DNA from 2 places in the Bacillus silvicola genome. Region 1 is predicted to be linked to the other one. Evidence: a T-box and tRNA genes for the amino acid it is inferred to sense, from the RefSeq annotation. Region 1 holds a T-box; the other holds one or more tRNA genes.

Region 1 (7,754 bases):
AATTTTTTCTAATTCATCAGCTTGTACTTGGCCAAAGTGAGAGAAGTCAAAGCGTAAACGTTCAGAAGTTACAAGAGAACCAGCTTGGTTAACATGCATTCCAAGTACGTCTTTTAATGCTTGGTGCAGTAAGTGAGTTGCTGTATGGTTTTTCACAACGCTACTACGGTTCTTCGTATCAATAACAGCTTTTACAGCCGCATCTTTCGTTAATGTACCCTCTTCAACAACAACTTTGTGTAAGTTTTGGCCATTTGGCGCTTTTTGTACGTCTTTTACAAGAACTTTCACACCGTCAGCAAGAAGATAACCACGGTCAGCAATTTGTCCACCGCTCTCAGCGTAGAATGGCGTTACATCAAGCATTAACTGTCCTTCTTCACCAGCTTGTAAGCTATCTGTATACTCACCATTTTTCACAAGTGCTACAACGTTACTTTCTGTTGCAACTGTACCGTAGCCAACGAATTCGCTTGCTACTTTAACTTCACCAAGTACACCACCTTGAACTTGCATAGAATCAACGTCTTGACGAGCAGCACGTGCACGCTCACGTTGTTTTTCCATTTCAGCTTCAAAACCTTTATGGTCAACTGTCATACCAGCTTCTTCTGCATATTCTTCTGTTAATTCAATTGGGAAACCGTATGTGTCGTATAGACGGAACGCATCTACGCCAGAAATAACAGTTGTTTTTTCTTCTTTCGCTTTTGCAATTACTTCAGCTAAAATTGCTTCACCATCATGAAGCGTTTCATGGAAACGCTCTTCTTCGTTTTTCACAACTTTTGCGATGAAATCTTGCTTTTCAAGTACTTCTGGATAGAAGTCTTTCATTACTTCTCCAACAACCGGCACTAATTCAAACATGAATGGACGGTTGATGTTTAATTTCTTCGAATAACGAACAGCACGGCGTAATAAACGACGTAATACATAACCACGGCCTTCGTTAGATGGAAGAGCACCGTCACCAACAGCGAATGTTACTGTACGGATATGGTCGGCAATTACTTTAAACGCCATATCTTTTTCTAAGTCGCCATTACGATACTTCTCACCAGAAATTGATTCTGTTGCACCAATCATTGGCATAAATAGGTCTGTATCAAAGTTCGTAGGCACATCTTGAACGATAGATGTCATACGCTCTAGACCCATCCCTGTATCGATGTTTTTCTTAGGAAGTGGCGTATATGAACCGTCTGGATTATGGTTAAATTGAGAGAATACAAGGTTCCATACTTCTAAGTAACGCTCGTTTTCTCCGCCTGGATATAATTCTGGGTCACTAAAGTCATTACCGTAAGCTTCCCCGCGATCATAGAAAATCTCTGTATTCGGTCCACTTGGTCCTTCACCGATATCCCAGAAGTTTTCTTCTAAGCGGATGATGCGCTCTTTTGGAACACCCATTTTCTCATTCCAAATTGTGAATGCTTCTTCATCTTCTGGATGGATTGTAACTGATAGTAATTCTTTATCGAATCCGATCCATTTGTCGCTCGTTAAGAATTCCCAAGCCCAAGTAATTGCTTCTTCTTTGAAGTAATCACCGATTGAGAAGTTTCCTAACATTTCAAAGAATGTATGGTGACGAGCTGTTTTCCCTACGTTTTCAATATCGTTTGTACGAATTGATTTTTGAGCATTTGTAATACGTGGGTTCTGCGGAATTACGCGTCCATCAAAATATTTTTTTAATGTTGCTACACCACTGTTAATCCATAGAAGAGATGGATCCTCATGTGGAACTAGTGATGCACTAGGTTCTACTGCATGTCCTTTTTCTTGGAAAAAGTCTAAAAACATTTGACGAATTTGTGCGCCTGTTAGTTGTTTCATTGTATTTTCCTCCTTAAATATAAAAAACTCCCGCCCCTATAAAAGGGACGAGAGTTAACTCGCGATACCACCCTAATTATGAATTGATTATTATAACAATCAATTCATCACCTCATGGTGCCGTAACGTGGCAAGACGGCAGTGATTAGCTGCTCTCAGGATTAGCTTTCTGTTACCCTTCATTTAAAGCTTCTTTCAGCCAGTGGAAGCTTCTCTCTACAAATGGACTGTAACGTACTTGTTCCGTCATTGATTTAATGTATTATATGACTAAATATAATAGAATTCTCTTAAGTTTGTCAATGTAGATAATCATTTATATTGTGTCAATTGCTTATTAACCATAATTATTCTACTATTCATTTTTAACAGCCTTTCGATATATTATGCATTTACTACTAAATAGGAATCTCTTCATAAAAAATATCCCTATACAAATTTCTAGATATTACATTATTTGTTATAATTAAATTATTAACAATAAAGGAGCGATTACAATGACAACTTTATTGAATCAAGCTAAAGCAATGTTAGCTACCGACGAAAAAATCCTTTTTTACGCAGCATGTTCATTAAATATATTTATATATCGTTCCGTCGCAAGGCCAGGCCTGTTAATCTTAACGAACAAAAGGCTCTTCTTTTATGGACCAGATGTAAGCAAGAACCCATTATTTGAGGAGTACTCTTTCGCAAAAATTTCTAATCTAAAAGAACAAAAACGACTTTTCAGCAATCAAATTGTATTTCTTTATGATACGGAATGGAAAAAAATAAAACATATTCAAACAAATGATGTTAGCTCCCTCGTTCAAAAAATAAACGAGCAACTCCCTAAATAAGCAAATGATTAGCCCTCTATTTCATAAATAGAGGGCTAATCATTTAAACATCTTCTTTTTTCCAAAGAGGCCTCACATGAACAATCACTGTACGAATGACTGCTAAAACAGGAACTGATATTAGCAATCCTACAATACCTGCTACTTCTCCTCCAACTAGTAATGCAAGCATAATAATAACAGGGTGCATACGAAGCGACTTACCAACGATGTAAGGAGATAAAATGTTACTTTCCAAAAATTGCAAAATAGCAATCGTAATCCCCGCCTTAATGAGTAAACTCGTTGATACCGTTGCAGCAATCATCAACGCCGGAATTGCCCCTAAAATAGGACCAAAGTACGGGATTATATCCGTTACCCCAATAATAATGCCGAGTAATAACGGATATTTCATACCGATAAACCAAAAAGAAAGAACAGATACTCCTCCTAATACTAAGCAAACAAATAACTGTCCTCGAATATAACTTCCAAGTGACTTATCAATTTCTTTCGCAAGCATTTGCCCCGTACCACGCCATTTACTCGGGACTAATTTCCAAAAGATATGATAAAACTCACCGTAATCTTTTAATATGTAAAATACAATGAATGGAATTAAGAAAATAATGAGTAACGAATCCAGTACACCACGAGCTGTGCTCATGACTTTATTTAAAAGCGCTTGAATCTTCGTTTCTACACCACCAAAAATTTGTTTCACCTTTTCATGAATAAATGATGGGAAATTCGCTGTTTGTTCCGTTACCCCATCCATCCAAGAATCGTACATTTTTGTAAACTGCGGAAATTGTTCATTAATCTCTTGCAACTGCTTAATAACAATTGGCGTTCCTTTATAAATTCCATAGCCAATCCCGCCGAAGAAAAGTACGTAAATGAGCAAAATGGCAAGTGTGCGAGGCATTCCTTCTTTATGGATTTTTTCAATTAAAGGATGCAATAAGTACGCAATGAAACATGCGATCAGAAACGGTGTAATTGCCACTTTAAATACAAAAATAATCGGTGCCCATAATGGCTTAATTTTCAAAAAGACAAGCAAACAAAGAAAAACGAGTAACAATAATCCTAAACGATATATCCAAATGATTTTAAGATTCTTCACACGAAAAACCTCCTCCACCTTTATTTTGAAAATAAATAGGTTAGGTTATGTGCAAAAGTTTTAAAATCTTTTTATACAGACCATACTGTTTTTTAAAGACGTACATATATTTAACATAATAAGGACAACCATCCCTGAAAATACAGAACGCCAAAATATAATCAGGAGGGCTAATTATGGTTTTATTTATGCTCGTATTATCAGCACTTTTTATGATTCTTGAATGGATTTGTATTGGGTTTGGTATTTGGAAAGGTTTCTTTATTCGTTCCTCGCGAAAAGAACGGGCGAAGCAATTATGGCATTATGGAATGCTTGGCGTTGGATGTTACGGTCTATCTTATCTCTTCTCAGAAATCGGACTTTTATATTTGCATACAAATGCATAAAAAACTCCCTTATCCTGAAGGGAGTTTTTCACTTTATCAAAATTATAAATAAGACTTAATCATCTTACGTGCTTTTTTCATATTGCGTTTAGAAAATACATCTTGCTTACGAGCATATTGATATGCTGCAGCCCCAACACCTAATGCGATTAATGAATTGCGTAGATTCAAAGTAAATCCCCCTTTTCGTTATCCGATCGTTCTTTCATTTTCATCAAATAAATCATCAAGAGAGCTTAATGAACCATCTTCCTCTACTTGATGCGTATGGATTTTCCCCTTTGAAACCGATAATTCGATATAACAACTCCAGCAGTAAAATTGGTTGACACCTATCTTTCCAATGTCTTTCCCTTTGCAATTTGGACAACTGAACATATGGCTTTCATCTCCTTACAGTCTCCCAGATTCTATTTGCCATTATGTCCAAACTGCATTCATTTATACATGCTAGAGCCTTTCAACGTTATACGTTTGAAAGTTTCACTATATAATTTCACCTTATTACATAAAATCATACGGTGAAATGTTTTCCACGTCCATTTCTTCACCATTAACCGTCACCATCTGTACCTCTCCTTGTGATTCTTGCAATCGACCAGCTAAAGTCGTTTGACGCATTGCATCATCAAGGCGATTTACACCAGATTGAAAAGCTGCTTCTTCTCCGCAAATGATAAGAAATTTTTTGCTTCTTGTAATACCTGTATAAATTAAATTACGACGTAACATACGATAGTAGCTCTTTACAATCGGCATAATAACAATTGGAAATTCACTACCTTGTGATTTATGAATCGAACAGCAATACGCATGTGTAATTTGGTTCAAATCAGGTTTTGTATACGTTACTTCAATTCCATCAAATGAAACGATAATCATATCTTGTTGCTCGACATTTTCTTTCGCATAAAACACCGAAACAATTTCTCCAATATCACCATTAAACACTTGGCTTTCCGGCTGATTGACTAGTTGAAGTACTTTATCACCCCTCCGGTATACAACGTCACCGTAGGCAATTTCTTTACTCTTTTCTCTTTTCGGGTTAAACACTTCTTGTAGAGCTTCATTTAACACATTAATACCTGCTGGTCCGCGGTACATGGGTGCCAATACTTGTACATCTCTTGCGCTAAACCCTTTCGTCTTCGCGTTTTCACATACTTTTTTTACAACTTCAACAATTTGAGCCCCTGCACAGCTAATAAATGAACGATCTTTTTTATTTTGCGCTAAATCTGGTGGGAGCGTCCCATCTTTTATCGCATGGGCTAGCTGAATAACAGACGAACCTTCTGCCTGACGATAAATTTCTGTAAGTTTTACCGTCGGGATGGCACCTGCATTTAATAAATCTTTTAACACTTGTCCAGGTCCTACAGATGGTAATTGGTCTTCATCACCTACAACGATTACCTGAATATTCGTCGGCAAGGATTTAAACAATTGATTTGCCAGCCAAATATCTACCATCGAAAACTCATCAATAATAAGAAGCTTTCCTTGAACCGGATCAGTTTCATTGCGCTGGAAAGACCCTTCTGGCGTCCAACCAAGCAAGCGATGAATTGTGCAAGCTGGAAGTCCTGTTGATTCACTCATTCGCTTCGCCGCTCTTCCTGTTGGAGCCGTTAATAGTATTGGAAATGGGTTGTCATCACTATATTCATTTAGATTTAATGATAATCCGTGAAGTGACGCATACATTTCAACAATTCCTTTAATAACTGTTGTTTTCCCTGTTCCTGGTCCACCTGTTAATAGCATCATCGGCTTATGAAGGGCAGTTTGAACTGCTTCTTGCTGAAGTGGTGCATACTGTACCTTCAGCTGCTCTTCAATTTGCCCTAATGTCTTTAATACTTCCGCTTCAGGGAATGAAGGAGTTTCTTCTTGATTCATAAGACGACGAATTGATTTTACAACGCCCTTTTCAGAGTAGAATAACGAAGCCAAATACACTCGCTCTTCTTCTATAATGACTTTCCCTTCACCTTGCATCATTTCAACGCAGCCTACAATGTCTTCCTCAGTCACTCTGCCTTCTTGATTATTTAAAAGTGACATCGTTTCTCTTACAAGCTGACCTTTCTCCATATACACGTGACCAAATTGCAATGAAACATTCTCTAATGTATAAAAACACCCCGCACGTACACGATCGTCGTGATTACCCGATATACCTAATGCACGTCCTATATCATCTGCTCTTCCAAATCCAATTCCGTCCACTTCTTCAATAAGCTGATATGGATTATTACGAATCACTTCTAATGTCATCTCTTTGTATTGCTGATAAATTTTAATAGAAAGCTTCGTCCCAAAACCATAACCATTTAAAAAACTCATAACTTTTTCAAGCCCTTGATGCTCAATAATCGTCTCATATATTTCCTGTGCTTTTTGCTTATTTACAACACCATTTAGCGCATCAGGATCATCCATAATTTTAGAAATAGCATGTTCACCAAGATGATCTACAATTTTTTCAGCTGTACGCTTTCCAATCCCTTTAAATAAATCGCTCGCTAAATATTGCACCATACCTGCTTTTGTTTGCGGCAATTCTTTCTTAAACGTTTCAACTAAATATTGTTTCCCATACTTTGGGTGATCTTTAAAATGACCTGTTAATGTAAACACTTCATCTTCATGCATACGGGGAAAATGACCATTTATCATCACTTTTTTTTCGTCGTATGTTTCATTTGTTTCAATGATTTTCATACTAACAACGGAATAGAGGTTTTCTTCGTTGTGGAAAATGGTATGAAGAACTTGCGCTTTTATAAATTTTTTCTCTTCCTCAAACAAATCCATTGCATGTTGATTTCCCATCTTTCCTCTCCTTTCCGAGTTCTTTTCACTTTAATGAGCAGTACATCCCCCACCTCTTTCATACTATTTAGATGAGGGGTAACTGCGCATTAAACTATAATTTCACTTTATTCAGCTTCTTGCTCTAATAAACGAACGCCATTACCAGCTAAAAAGTGATCTGGCTGAATTTCAGTTGCTTTCTTAAATAAAGCAAGAGCTTTCTCATTATTTTCTTCAAATACGTACGCAACACCTAAATTATAATACGCATCTGCATGCTCTTCATCCATTTCTAATACCTTTTCAAAATAAGGTTTTGCCTCTTGAATATGTTCTAGTCGTGCGAAGCAAAGTCCGCATTGGAAAACAGCTTCTACATCACTTTCATCTAATTCAGTTGCTCTTTGTAAAAATGGCAGTGCAAGACGATCATTTCCAAGTTGCACGTTTGTGATACCTAACATAAACGTTACATCAGCTGATTGTAATCCAGCTTGCATTGCTTGTTCAAATACAGCCTTTGCCTCTGCAAATTGCTCTTGGCCGTAATATACATTTCCTAAGCCATAATAGGCAGCCGCAGATTTATCATCTAATTCTAATGCACGTTTGTAAAATAAAATTGCTCGCTCACTATCACCTAATACATCTAATAAATTCGCAAAGTTAATGTATCCTAGCGAATCTTTCGGATTTTCTTCGATTGCTTCCGTAAAATTTTTGGCTGCTTCTTCCCAGTTTCCT
Region 2 (7,754 bases), on a different contig from region 1:
AATGTGGTTTTTGTTGTATAGCGATGATTACCGAATATCATAATAGTACCGTATCTTTTCATGACATGTATGAAAGGATTGGTAATGGTAGAGATGGAACGTCACTATTTCATTTAAAGCATCTAGCTGAGGGATTAGGATATGAAGCAAATTGTTTTAAAATTCAAGAATATGATGAATTATATAAAATCCCACTCCCTTGCATTATTTATTGGAAGGAAAAACATTATGTAGTACTAGAGGAAGTAGCTGAACATGGAGTAATAATTGTTGATCCCGCTGTGGGAAGAAATAAGGTAAAAAAGGAAGAGTTCGAAAGGGATTTTTCAAAATATGTTATGACATGCGTACCAGGTGAAAGGTTTGTTAAAAAGAAGCCTAAAAGTTTGTGGTTACCATATATTAACATCTTGAAAGAGAGACCATCCCTATTAATAAATTTAGTCTTACTGTCCTTTGTTTTACAGTTATTCACTTTAGGTATACCCCTTCTAATTCAATATTTAATAGATCATGTTATTTCACCTCAAAATTTTAATTTGTTAAATATCTTTTTAATATCAATAGTATTTGTGGTGGGATTCCAATTTCTATTCAATATAGTTAGAGGTAAGGTTGTAATTGTAATGGAGAACTTTTTAGATAAACAAATGATGAGTAAATTTATTAATCATTTACTTCATTTACCTTATCATTTTTTCCTCCTAAGAAAATTTGGAGATCTTCTATTTAGGGTAAATAGTCTAAGAATAATTCGAGATATGATTGGATCAAACCTTATTAAGGGTATATTAGATGTTGGGTTACTAATTGTAATATTTGTTTTCATGATAATTAAATCACCAATTTTAACGGTATCTGTTTTAGTGTTCACAGTACTTAACGCAGTTTTATTAATTGCTACACGCTCCAAAGTAAAAGAGGTTAGCCAAGAAGAAATTATGGCGAATAGTGAAGTTCAAAGTATTCAAACGGAGACTTTGTATGGAATATTCAATGTTAAAACAGCTGGAATCGAGGATAAAATATTTACTCGATGGAATAAAAATTTTAAAAAGTTGCTAAAAGCTTATAGAAAGAAGCAAAATCTTAATAATTATATTCAATCAGTAAGTGGTTCTATTGGGAATTTAGCTCCCTTATTCACTCTGTGGCTTGGTGCATATTTAATTTTAAACAATCAGTTAACATTAGGAAATCTAGTAGCTTTTCATGCTATTTCCAATCAATTTTTTGGGCTAAGTCAGTCAATTGTCCAAATGTTTAATTCTTTCTTTGTAACTGGTACGTATTTAAGAAGGGTACAAGATGTATTAGACGCACCAAAAGAAGAACAAACTCCGGATATGAAAGAGATAACTAATCTTGAAGGTCGTATACGTTTTGAAGATGTTAGTTATCAATATACAAAATATAGTCCAATGTCTGTTGAAAATATTAATTTAGAAATTAAACCGGGCCAAAAAGTAGCGATTATTGGAGAATCTGGTGCTGGAAAGAGTACCATGTCCCGTCTACTATTGGGATTGCATAATCCGAGTGAAGGAAAAATATATTATGATGATGTGGATTTAAGTAATATCGAAAAATCATCATTGAGACGTCAAATTGGTGTAGTTCCTCAGGACGTTACACTATTTAATAAGACTATTTTTGAAAATATTGCAATTTATGATAAGGATATATCGATAGAAGAAGTTGTTGAAGCTGCTAAGGTAGCACAAATACATGATGACATTATGAAGATGCCTATGCAATATAATACGTTCATATCTGAGATGGGGTTCAATATTTCAGGAGGACAGCGACAACGTATTGCACTTGCGAGAGCTTTAGTTCATAAACCATCCATTTTAGTATTAGATGAAGCAACAAGTTCATTAGATCATCTGAATGAGAAGAAGGTAGATGATTATCTCAATGAAATAAAATGTACAAGGGTTGTAATTGCACATCGACTTACTACAGTAATGAATGCAGACTTAATAATTGTGATGGATAAAGGAACTATTATAGAATCAGGTACTCATAAGGAGTTAATGCTAAAAGCTGGTTATTACTCTTCCTTCTTCAAGGATATAGAACCGAATTACAAGTTACTAGCAAATTAAGCATATATATTTATGAACCTAATAAAAAAGAAAGAGGGATAGATATGAAAGCTCAAACAAAAAAAGACCGTAATATAATCAGATTCGCAACTGGGGGAGTTACCCTTTTAATCTTGGCTTCCTTTATATATAAATGGAATAATGGGTTAAATATTGACATTCCTGAAAGACTCGGTTTAGGGATAGCTCTTGTCGCATTTGTTACTACCTTTATGCCTCAAAGAAAAAAAGATGCTAATTAATTTAAATCGCGCTTGAGATCTATTTCTCAAGTGCGGTTTCCTAAAAAATTATATAGAGGAATCATAAATAATCATTCATACCAATACAAACTATAAATTTAACATTTAGGCTTTAAAAATATAAAAAGTAGCAATTTAAAAGAGAAATATCTTAAATATTTTCTATGTACTTAAATTCAAACTAAAAAATTATAAAAAAGGATGGATATCAAATGTTTAGAAGAAAAAAATCAGATGAAATGCGAAAACAAAAATGGAATACTGGTGGATTGATTAGTGTAGTTGATGAAAATGAATTAAAACAGGTTGTAACTGGCGCGGGTTCAGACGATATCTATATAGAGACAGTTCCAGCAGCTATAGCTGCATTTTTACCAAATCAGATGAACACATATCCTGATCCAATGATCATGCCTAAGTATAGATAACGAAGGACTCAAGATTAAAAAAGAGAACATATTAACACTAAAAGATTTATACTTGAATCTAGGTTGTCATAGGTATAGTTTATTACACTGATCTTATAGCATTTAAAGAAAAGCTATTCGATAGAAAAGGTATTGGGTGTTATCAAGGTACAAAATTATTTTATTAGATACTTATTCTATATTTAGGATGTATATCTGTTGACCTAAAAATAGGAATCTAAAATCCTTAAATATGCTAAATAGAAAAATTAAATTTAGAGAATTAGATGATTTACAACAATATTGGAATTCCTATTTATAGGGGCAGGAGAATCCTGTAATATCTAATTTCCGTTCACTATTTTAGCAGGATCAAATCATGGTGCATATAATAAAACACATATTTGTACGTTGAATTCACATGCCTCTTCTCTTATTTGTCTAGGGGAGGCTACGAAATTTTAATAAGCACAGAAGACAAAATGTCGAAGGCTTCCTATAAAGGATTGTTATGTTTGAAGAATCAGTAATTTCATTTACTAAATTAAATAAACAATGTTATAATGTGGTGTGGAATCCGTTTATTCAGAATTAATGGTTAATTGATATGATATTTAACATTGTTTTAATCGTAAAACAAAGTGTTAATTCTCTTTTATAGAGAATTATATGGCGGCATAGCCAAGTGGTAAGGCCCAGGTCTGCAAAACCTGTATCATCGGTTCAAATCCGATTGTCGCCTTTTATTTTAGTATATCAATATTTTTCATATGGTGGCATGCCAATTAGGAATGGTACAAGGTTAGCATACCCTTTTATGTTGGTTCGAATCCAACTGTCACCTTATATCCCAATACCCTTTGGGAATGGTTGTATATGAAAACTTTTCTTTGTAACTCCCCAGTCATTTATATATTGTACTAATTACTTAAACAATCACACTTCACACTACTACACCTATAAGTCAAACACGATGGATTTATTTCATGGAAAGACTCCAAAAGAATAATTTTTGCAATGGTCATGAATAATGTATGTTATTAAGCATGGTTAAATTTGCCCTATTAAAATTTTGAATCCTTACTAATGCAATTGAATAGGCTTTTACAGCGATAAATGTGTTAACTATAGTATTCGCAATACAATAGTTGAACAAGAATTATGCTAAATTTTACAATTAATTTTCTTAATATTCAGATTTTTTGTTTGTTTAGTTATTATATAAGTTAAGTATTTTAAAGGAGGTGATTTTATGAAGAGTAAAGGAGCATTAATATCTTTCTTGGTTTTTGTTATATTGTTAGGATTTTTACCAATAGAAAAAGCAAGTGCATCTGTATCATCTAATCCATTAAATGAATTAGCAGATCGAATTGACACAAGTAAAAATTATTATATAGTTCCAGCAGATTTACCAACAAGAGGATTAAGTTCTCGCCCGTCTCTTAATTTTTCACCATCTTTAGTAGTTAGTTCATTAGGTAATACAGTAGAAAAACCTAGTGAAGCTCGTATGAAATTGGTTTTTTCTGAAGAAAAAAAGACATACCATATTGGGATGCCTTATCCGATGCCTGGGATAGGACTTGTGGATCAATTTATAGGTAGTAGCTTACACCTTATTTTGGGCGAACAATACGCGGCTGATTGGACAATAACTCCTGTAGAAGGAGGATATATACTGCAAGCGGAAGGTGGATACCTTGATTATAAAGATGGTGAATCACCACTGTATGGTCCTCTTACATTTGCTCGCTTAGGTAAAGAAAAAGTTGTGTGGAAATTAGTACCCGCGTCTTAAAGTTTATATAAGTTTTTAAATATAACTTGTTTAAATGATAATACGTGAATAAGTAATTAATATTAAGCTAGTAGGCTTTTATGTTCTCAAAATGTTTTTATCTCTATAATATTTAAATATGAAAGGACGTGTTTTTGTGAAATTTAAAGGATTATTACTATACTTTCTGGTTTTAGTTACATTGTTAGGATTTTCCCCAATAGAGAAAGCAAGTGCATCTACCCCATCCGATTCGGTAGATGTGGTAGTAGATCGAATTGACACAAGTAAAAATTATTATATAGTTCCAGCAGATTTACCAACAAGAGGATTAGGTTCTCATCGGTCTTTTAATTTTTTACCATCTTTAGTAGTGGCTCCTTCACTAGGCAATACAGTGGAAAAACCTAATGGAGCTCGTATGAAATTGGTTTTTTCTGAAGAAAAAAAGACATACCATATTGGGATGCCTTATCCGATGCCTGGGATAGGACTTGTTGATCACTTTATAGAGGGTGGTTTATATATTAGTTTGGGTGAACAATACGCGGTTGATTGGATAATAACTCCTGTAGAAGGAGGATATACCCTGCAAGCAGAAGGAGGATACCTTAATTATAAAGATATCGAAGTAACAAATGGTCCTATTACAAGAGCCTACTTAGGTAAAGAAAAAGTTGTGTGGAAATTAGTACCTGTACTTTAAATTTCATATAAGATTTATAGGATATATTTAATGGAAAAATAAATTAGTTTACTAAACAATTTTTAACTATAGCAGGTGTAAAAAATAATAGATAAGTAAGCAACAGTACAAAGCATTTTAACTTGCGATATGTACTGTTTTTTTTGATAGCGTTCCATACTCATTGATCTAAAACCTATTCAAGCGTAAAGATTATTAGCTTCAACTATTCTTATTAATGGTCAGGTCGTACTCGCGTTACAATCTGTGTTTTCGTAATTTGATGAAAATAATAGGAGAAAGAGGATTATCAATTACTCACACAACAATTACGCGCCGCGTTTATTGCCCTAAATTTGTTAGTATACAAGTTAAACCGTTAATAATTTCATTTACCGTATGGATAGATGTAATACACAGGGGTTAGACTCAAAAGAGGGAATCAGTCTCTACTCTAAAAATCAATGGAATCTATACCTAACTTATGGTGAACTACCCGCCACTTAACGTCCTAACGGACTGTTTGAAGTGGGGGCTTCTCGGTTAGTCATTACTTTTGATAGCTAACGAATTCGTCCTAAGACAGCCGAGCTAACTCCCTTGTTCCAAAGGTTATTTTATTGCTATTTATGCTAACGCTAATAGGCGTATTGCTTCATTTTTGATATTGATAGCTGCGTTATAATCTCTATCGAGATTTACACCGCATACACAAGAATATACCCGTTCAGATAATGTCATATTTTTTACATTTCCGCAACTGCTGCATGTTTTTGTGGAAGGAAACCATTTGTCTATTTTCACAAGTTGTTTTCCTTGTTCGTTTAGTTTATAAGCTAAGAAAGAAGTAAATATACCCCACCCATTATCAGCAACACTTTTTCCAAAATGAAGTGCTTGCGACATTCCTTTCATGTTTAGGTCTTCAATAGCTACAACATCAAAATTAGCAGCTAACTTTTTAGACTCATGATGAAGAAAATTCTTACGTTGGTTAGCTACTTTCTCATGTAACTTAGCTACACGAATACGTTGTTTATTCCAACGCTCAGAACCTTTATTGCGCCTTGCTAATACTCGTTGTGCCTTTGCTAATCGGTCTAATACGTTACGATAGAACTTAGGATAATTGGCTTTCTCACCCTCAGAACTAACATATAATCCATCCATCGCAAAGTCTAATCCAACAAATGTTTCTACTTCTTTTTGTACAATCTCTTTTTCGTATTCAGTCAAGATGGACACATAGTATTTACCGGTAGGTGTCATGGAGATGGTACATGACTTGATAATATAGTCTTGTGGTATTTCTCTATGCTGTTTGATACGTACCATTTTCAGTTTTGGCAATTTGATATGACCATTAAGCAACATAATATTTCCGTTTACTACATTCGTTGTATAAGACTTTCTGTCTTTTTTACTTTTGAATGTTGGGAAGTCATTTTGACCACTAAAGAAATTTTTATAGGCAGTTTGCAAGTTTAATTGAGCATTTGCCAAAGCTAATGAATCAACTTCTTTTAACCACTCAAATTCTGTTTTATATTTCGCGGGAGTTGGAAGCTTTTGTTTCTTTAGTTGTTTCTTATCATCTTTGTATTTTTCGTACGCTTCTTTTCGTTCCGCTAACATTCTGTTATACACAAAACGTACACAACCGAAGGTTTTACGCATAAGATATGCTTGTTCTTCTGTTGGATACAAACGGAATTTATATGCTTTATTATGCTTTGTCATATCATTTCACCTCACTTTTTACCTTGATTTTCAATATATTTCTTTACTACGTCTATTGGCGAACCACCAGTAGTTAGTAGGCAAAAACTTCTTGACCAAAACATCTCTTTCCAAAGTTTCTTTTTTACTTGTGGAAAGTCTCTTTTAATGAGTCGAGAACTTGCACTTTTATAAGCATTAATAAATTTTGTCATTTCTGTATTTGGATGTGCCTTGAACAAAATATGAACATGGTCTACATCATGATTCCACTCTACTAGTGTTATGTTGTAATTCTCGGATAACCTGAAAAACATATCTTTTGCATATTCTGATATATCATCATTGAATACATTTCTTCTGTATTTTACGACCAGCACAAGATGATAATACAACAAGAACACTGAATGATTATTACTATCTAATTTCATTGATATACCAACCTTTATGATTTATAAGACTGATTATATCAGAGGCAAAATAAAAAGCAAAGCCTTTGGGTTACGCCCTTCACACGCTTGAGGAAGGAGAATTCTTTCAGGGAATTCGTTAAATTTAATATAGATTTACTTTTCTTTTTTTATTTCTTTTAAACATTCAAGAGCCGTTTCGCGGTTCAGATTCAGACACTAATATGGTGTTTATGACTCTGAGTCCGAAACGGCTCTTTTTATATATAATTATTTATTTTTAATGAGATCATGAACATGAACGAATGTGTTTTTGAATTAAACAATATAAAAAAGGAGTGAGAACCGTAAGGTACGAAGAAAGCACGGCTATAGCCGTGCCGTTGCGAAGACAAGTGGA

What was found. A T-box is a leader RNA that pairs with one kind of tRNA and senses whether it is charged. The one in region 1 lies ahead of alaS (alanine--tRNA ligase), so its partner is inferred to be a tRNA-Ala.
Region 2: it has a tRNA-Ala gene. The T-box ahead of alaS (alanine--tRNA ligase) is inferred to sense a tRNA for this amino acid. The anticodon was not compared.

What each region holds. Positions count from the first base shown of each region.
Region 1 is NZ_JBNGVC010000012.1:1,311,738-1,319,491, forward strand. Features, by position in the region: gene alaS (alanine--tRNA ligase) at 1-1,845, opposite strand, end outside; T-box leader at 1,886-2,104, opposite strand; gene ACP6L7_RS18795 (PH domain-containing protein) at 2,343-2,687, shown strand; gene ACP6L7_RS18800 (AI-2E family transporter) at 2,731-3,798, opposite strand; gene ACP6L7_RS18805 (hypothetical protein) at 3,975-4,187, shown strand; gene ACP6L7_RS18810 (YrzQ family protein) at 4,230-4,358, opposite strand; gene ACP6L7_RS18815 (hypothetical protein) at 4,377-4,565, opposite strand; gene recD2 (SF1B family DNA helicase RecD2) at 4,692-7,028, opposite strand; gene ACP6L7_RS18825 (tetratricopeptide repeat protein) at 7,136-7,754, opposite strand, start outside.
Region 2 is NZ_JBNGVC010000007.1:37,732-45,485, reverse strand. Features, by position in the region: gene ACP6L7_RS11105 (peptidase domain-containing ABC transporter) at 1-2,111, shown strand, start outside; gene ACP6L7_RS11100 (hypothetical protein) at 2,156-2,353, shown strand; gene ACP6L7_RS11095 (hypothetical protein) at 2,566-2,781, shown strand; tRNA gene ACP6L7_RS11090 (tRNA-Cys) at 3,432-3,502, shown strand; tRNA gene ACP6L7_RS11085 (tRNA-Ala) at 3,533-3,604, shown strand; gene ACP6L7_RS11080 (hypothetical protein) at 4,013-4,561, shown strand; gene ACP6L7_RS11075 (hypothetical protein) at 4,698-5,246, shown strand; gene ACP6L7_RS11070 (RNA-guided endonuclease TnpB family protein) at 5,853-6,965, opposite strand; gene tnpA (IS200/IS605 family transposase) at 6,977-7,375, opposite strand.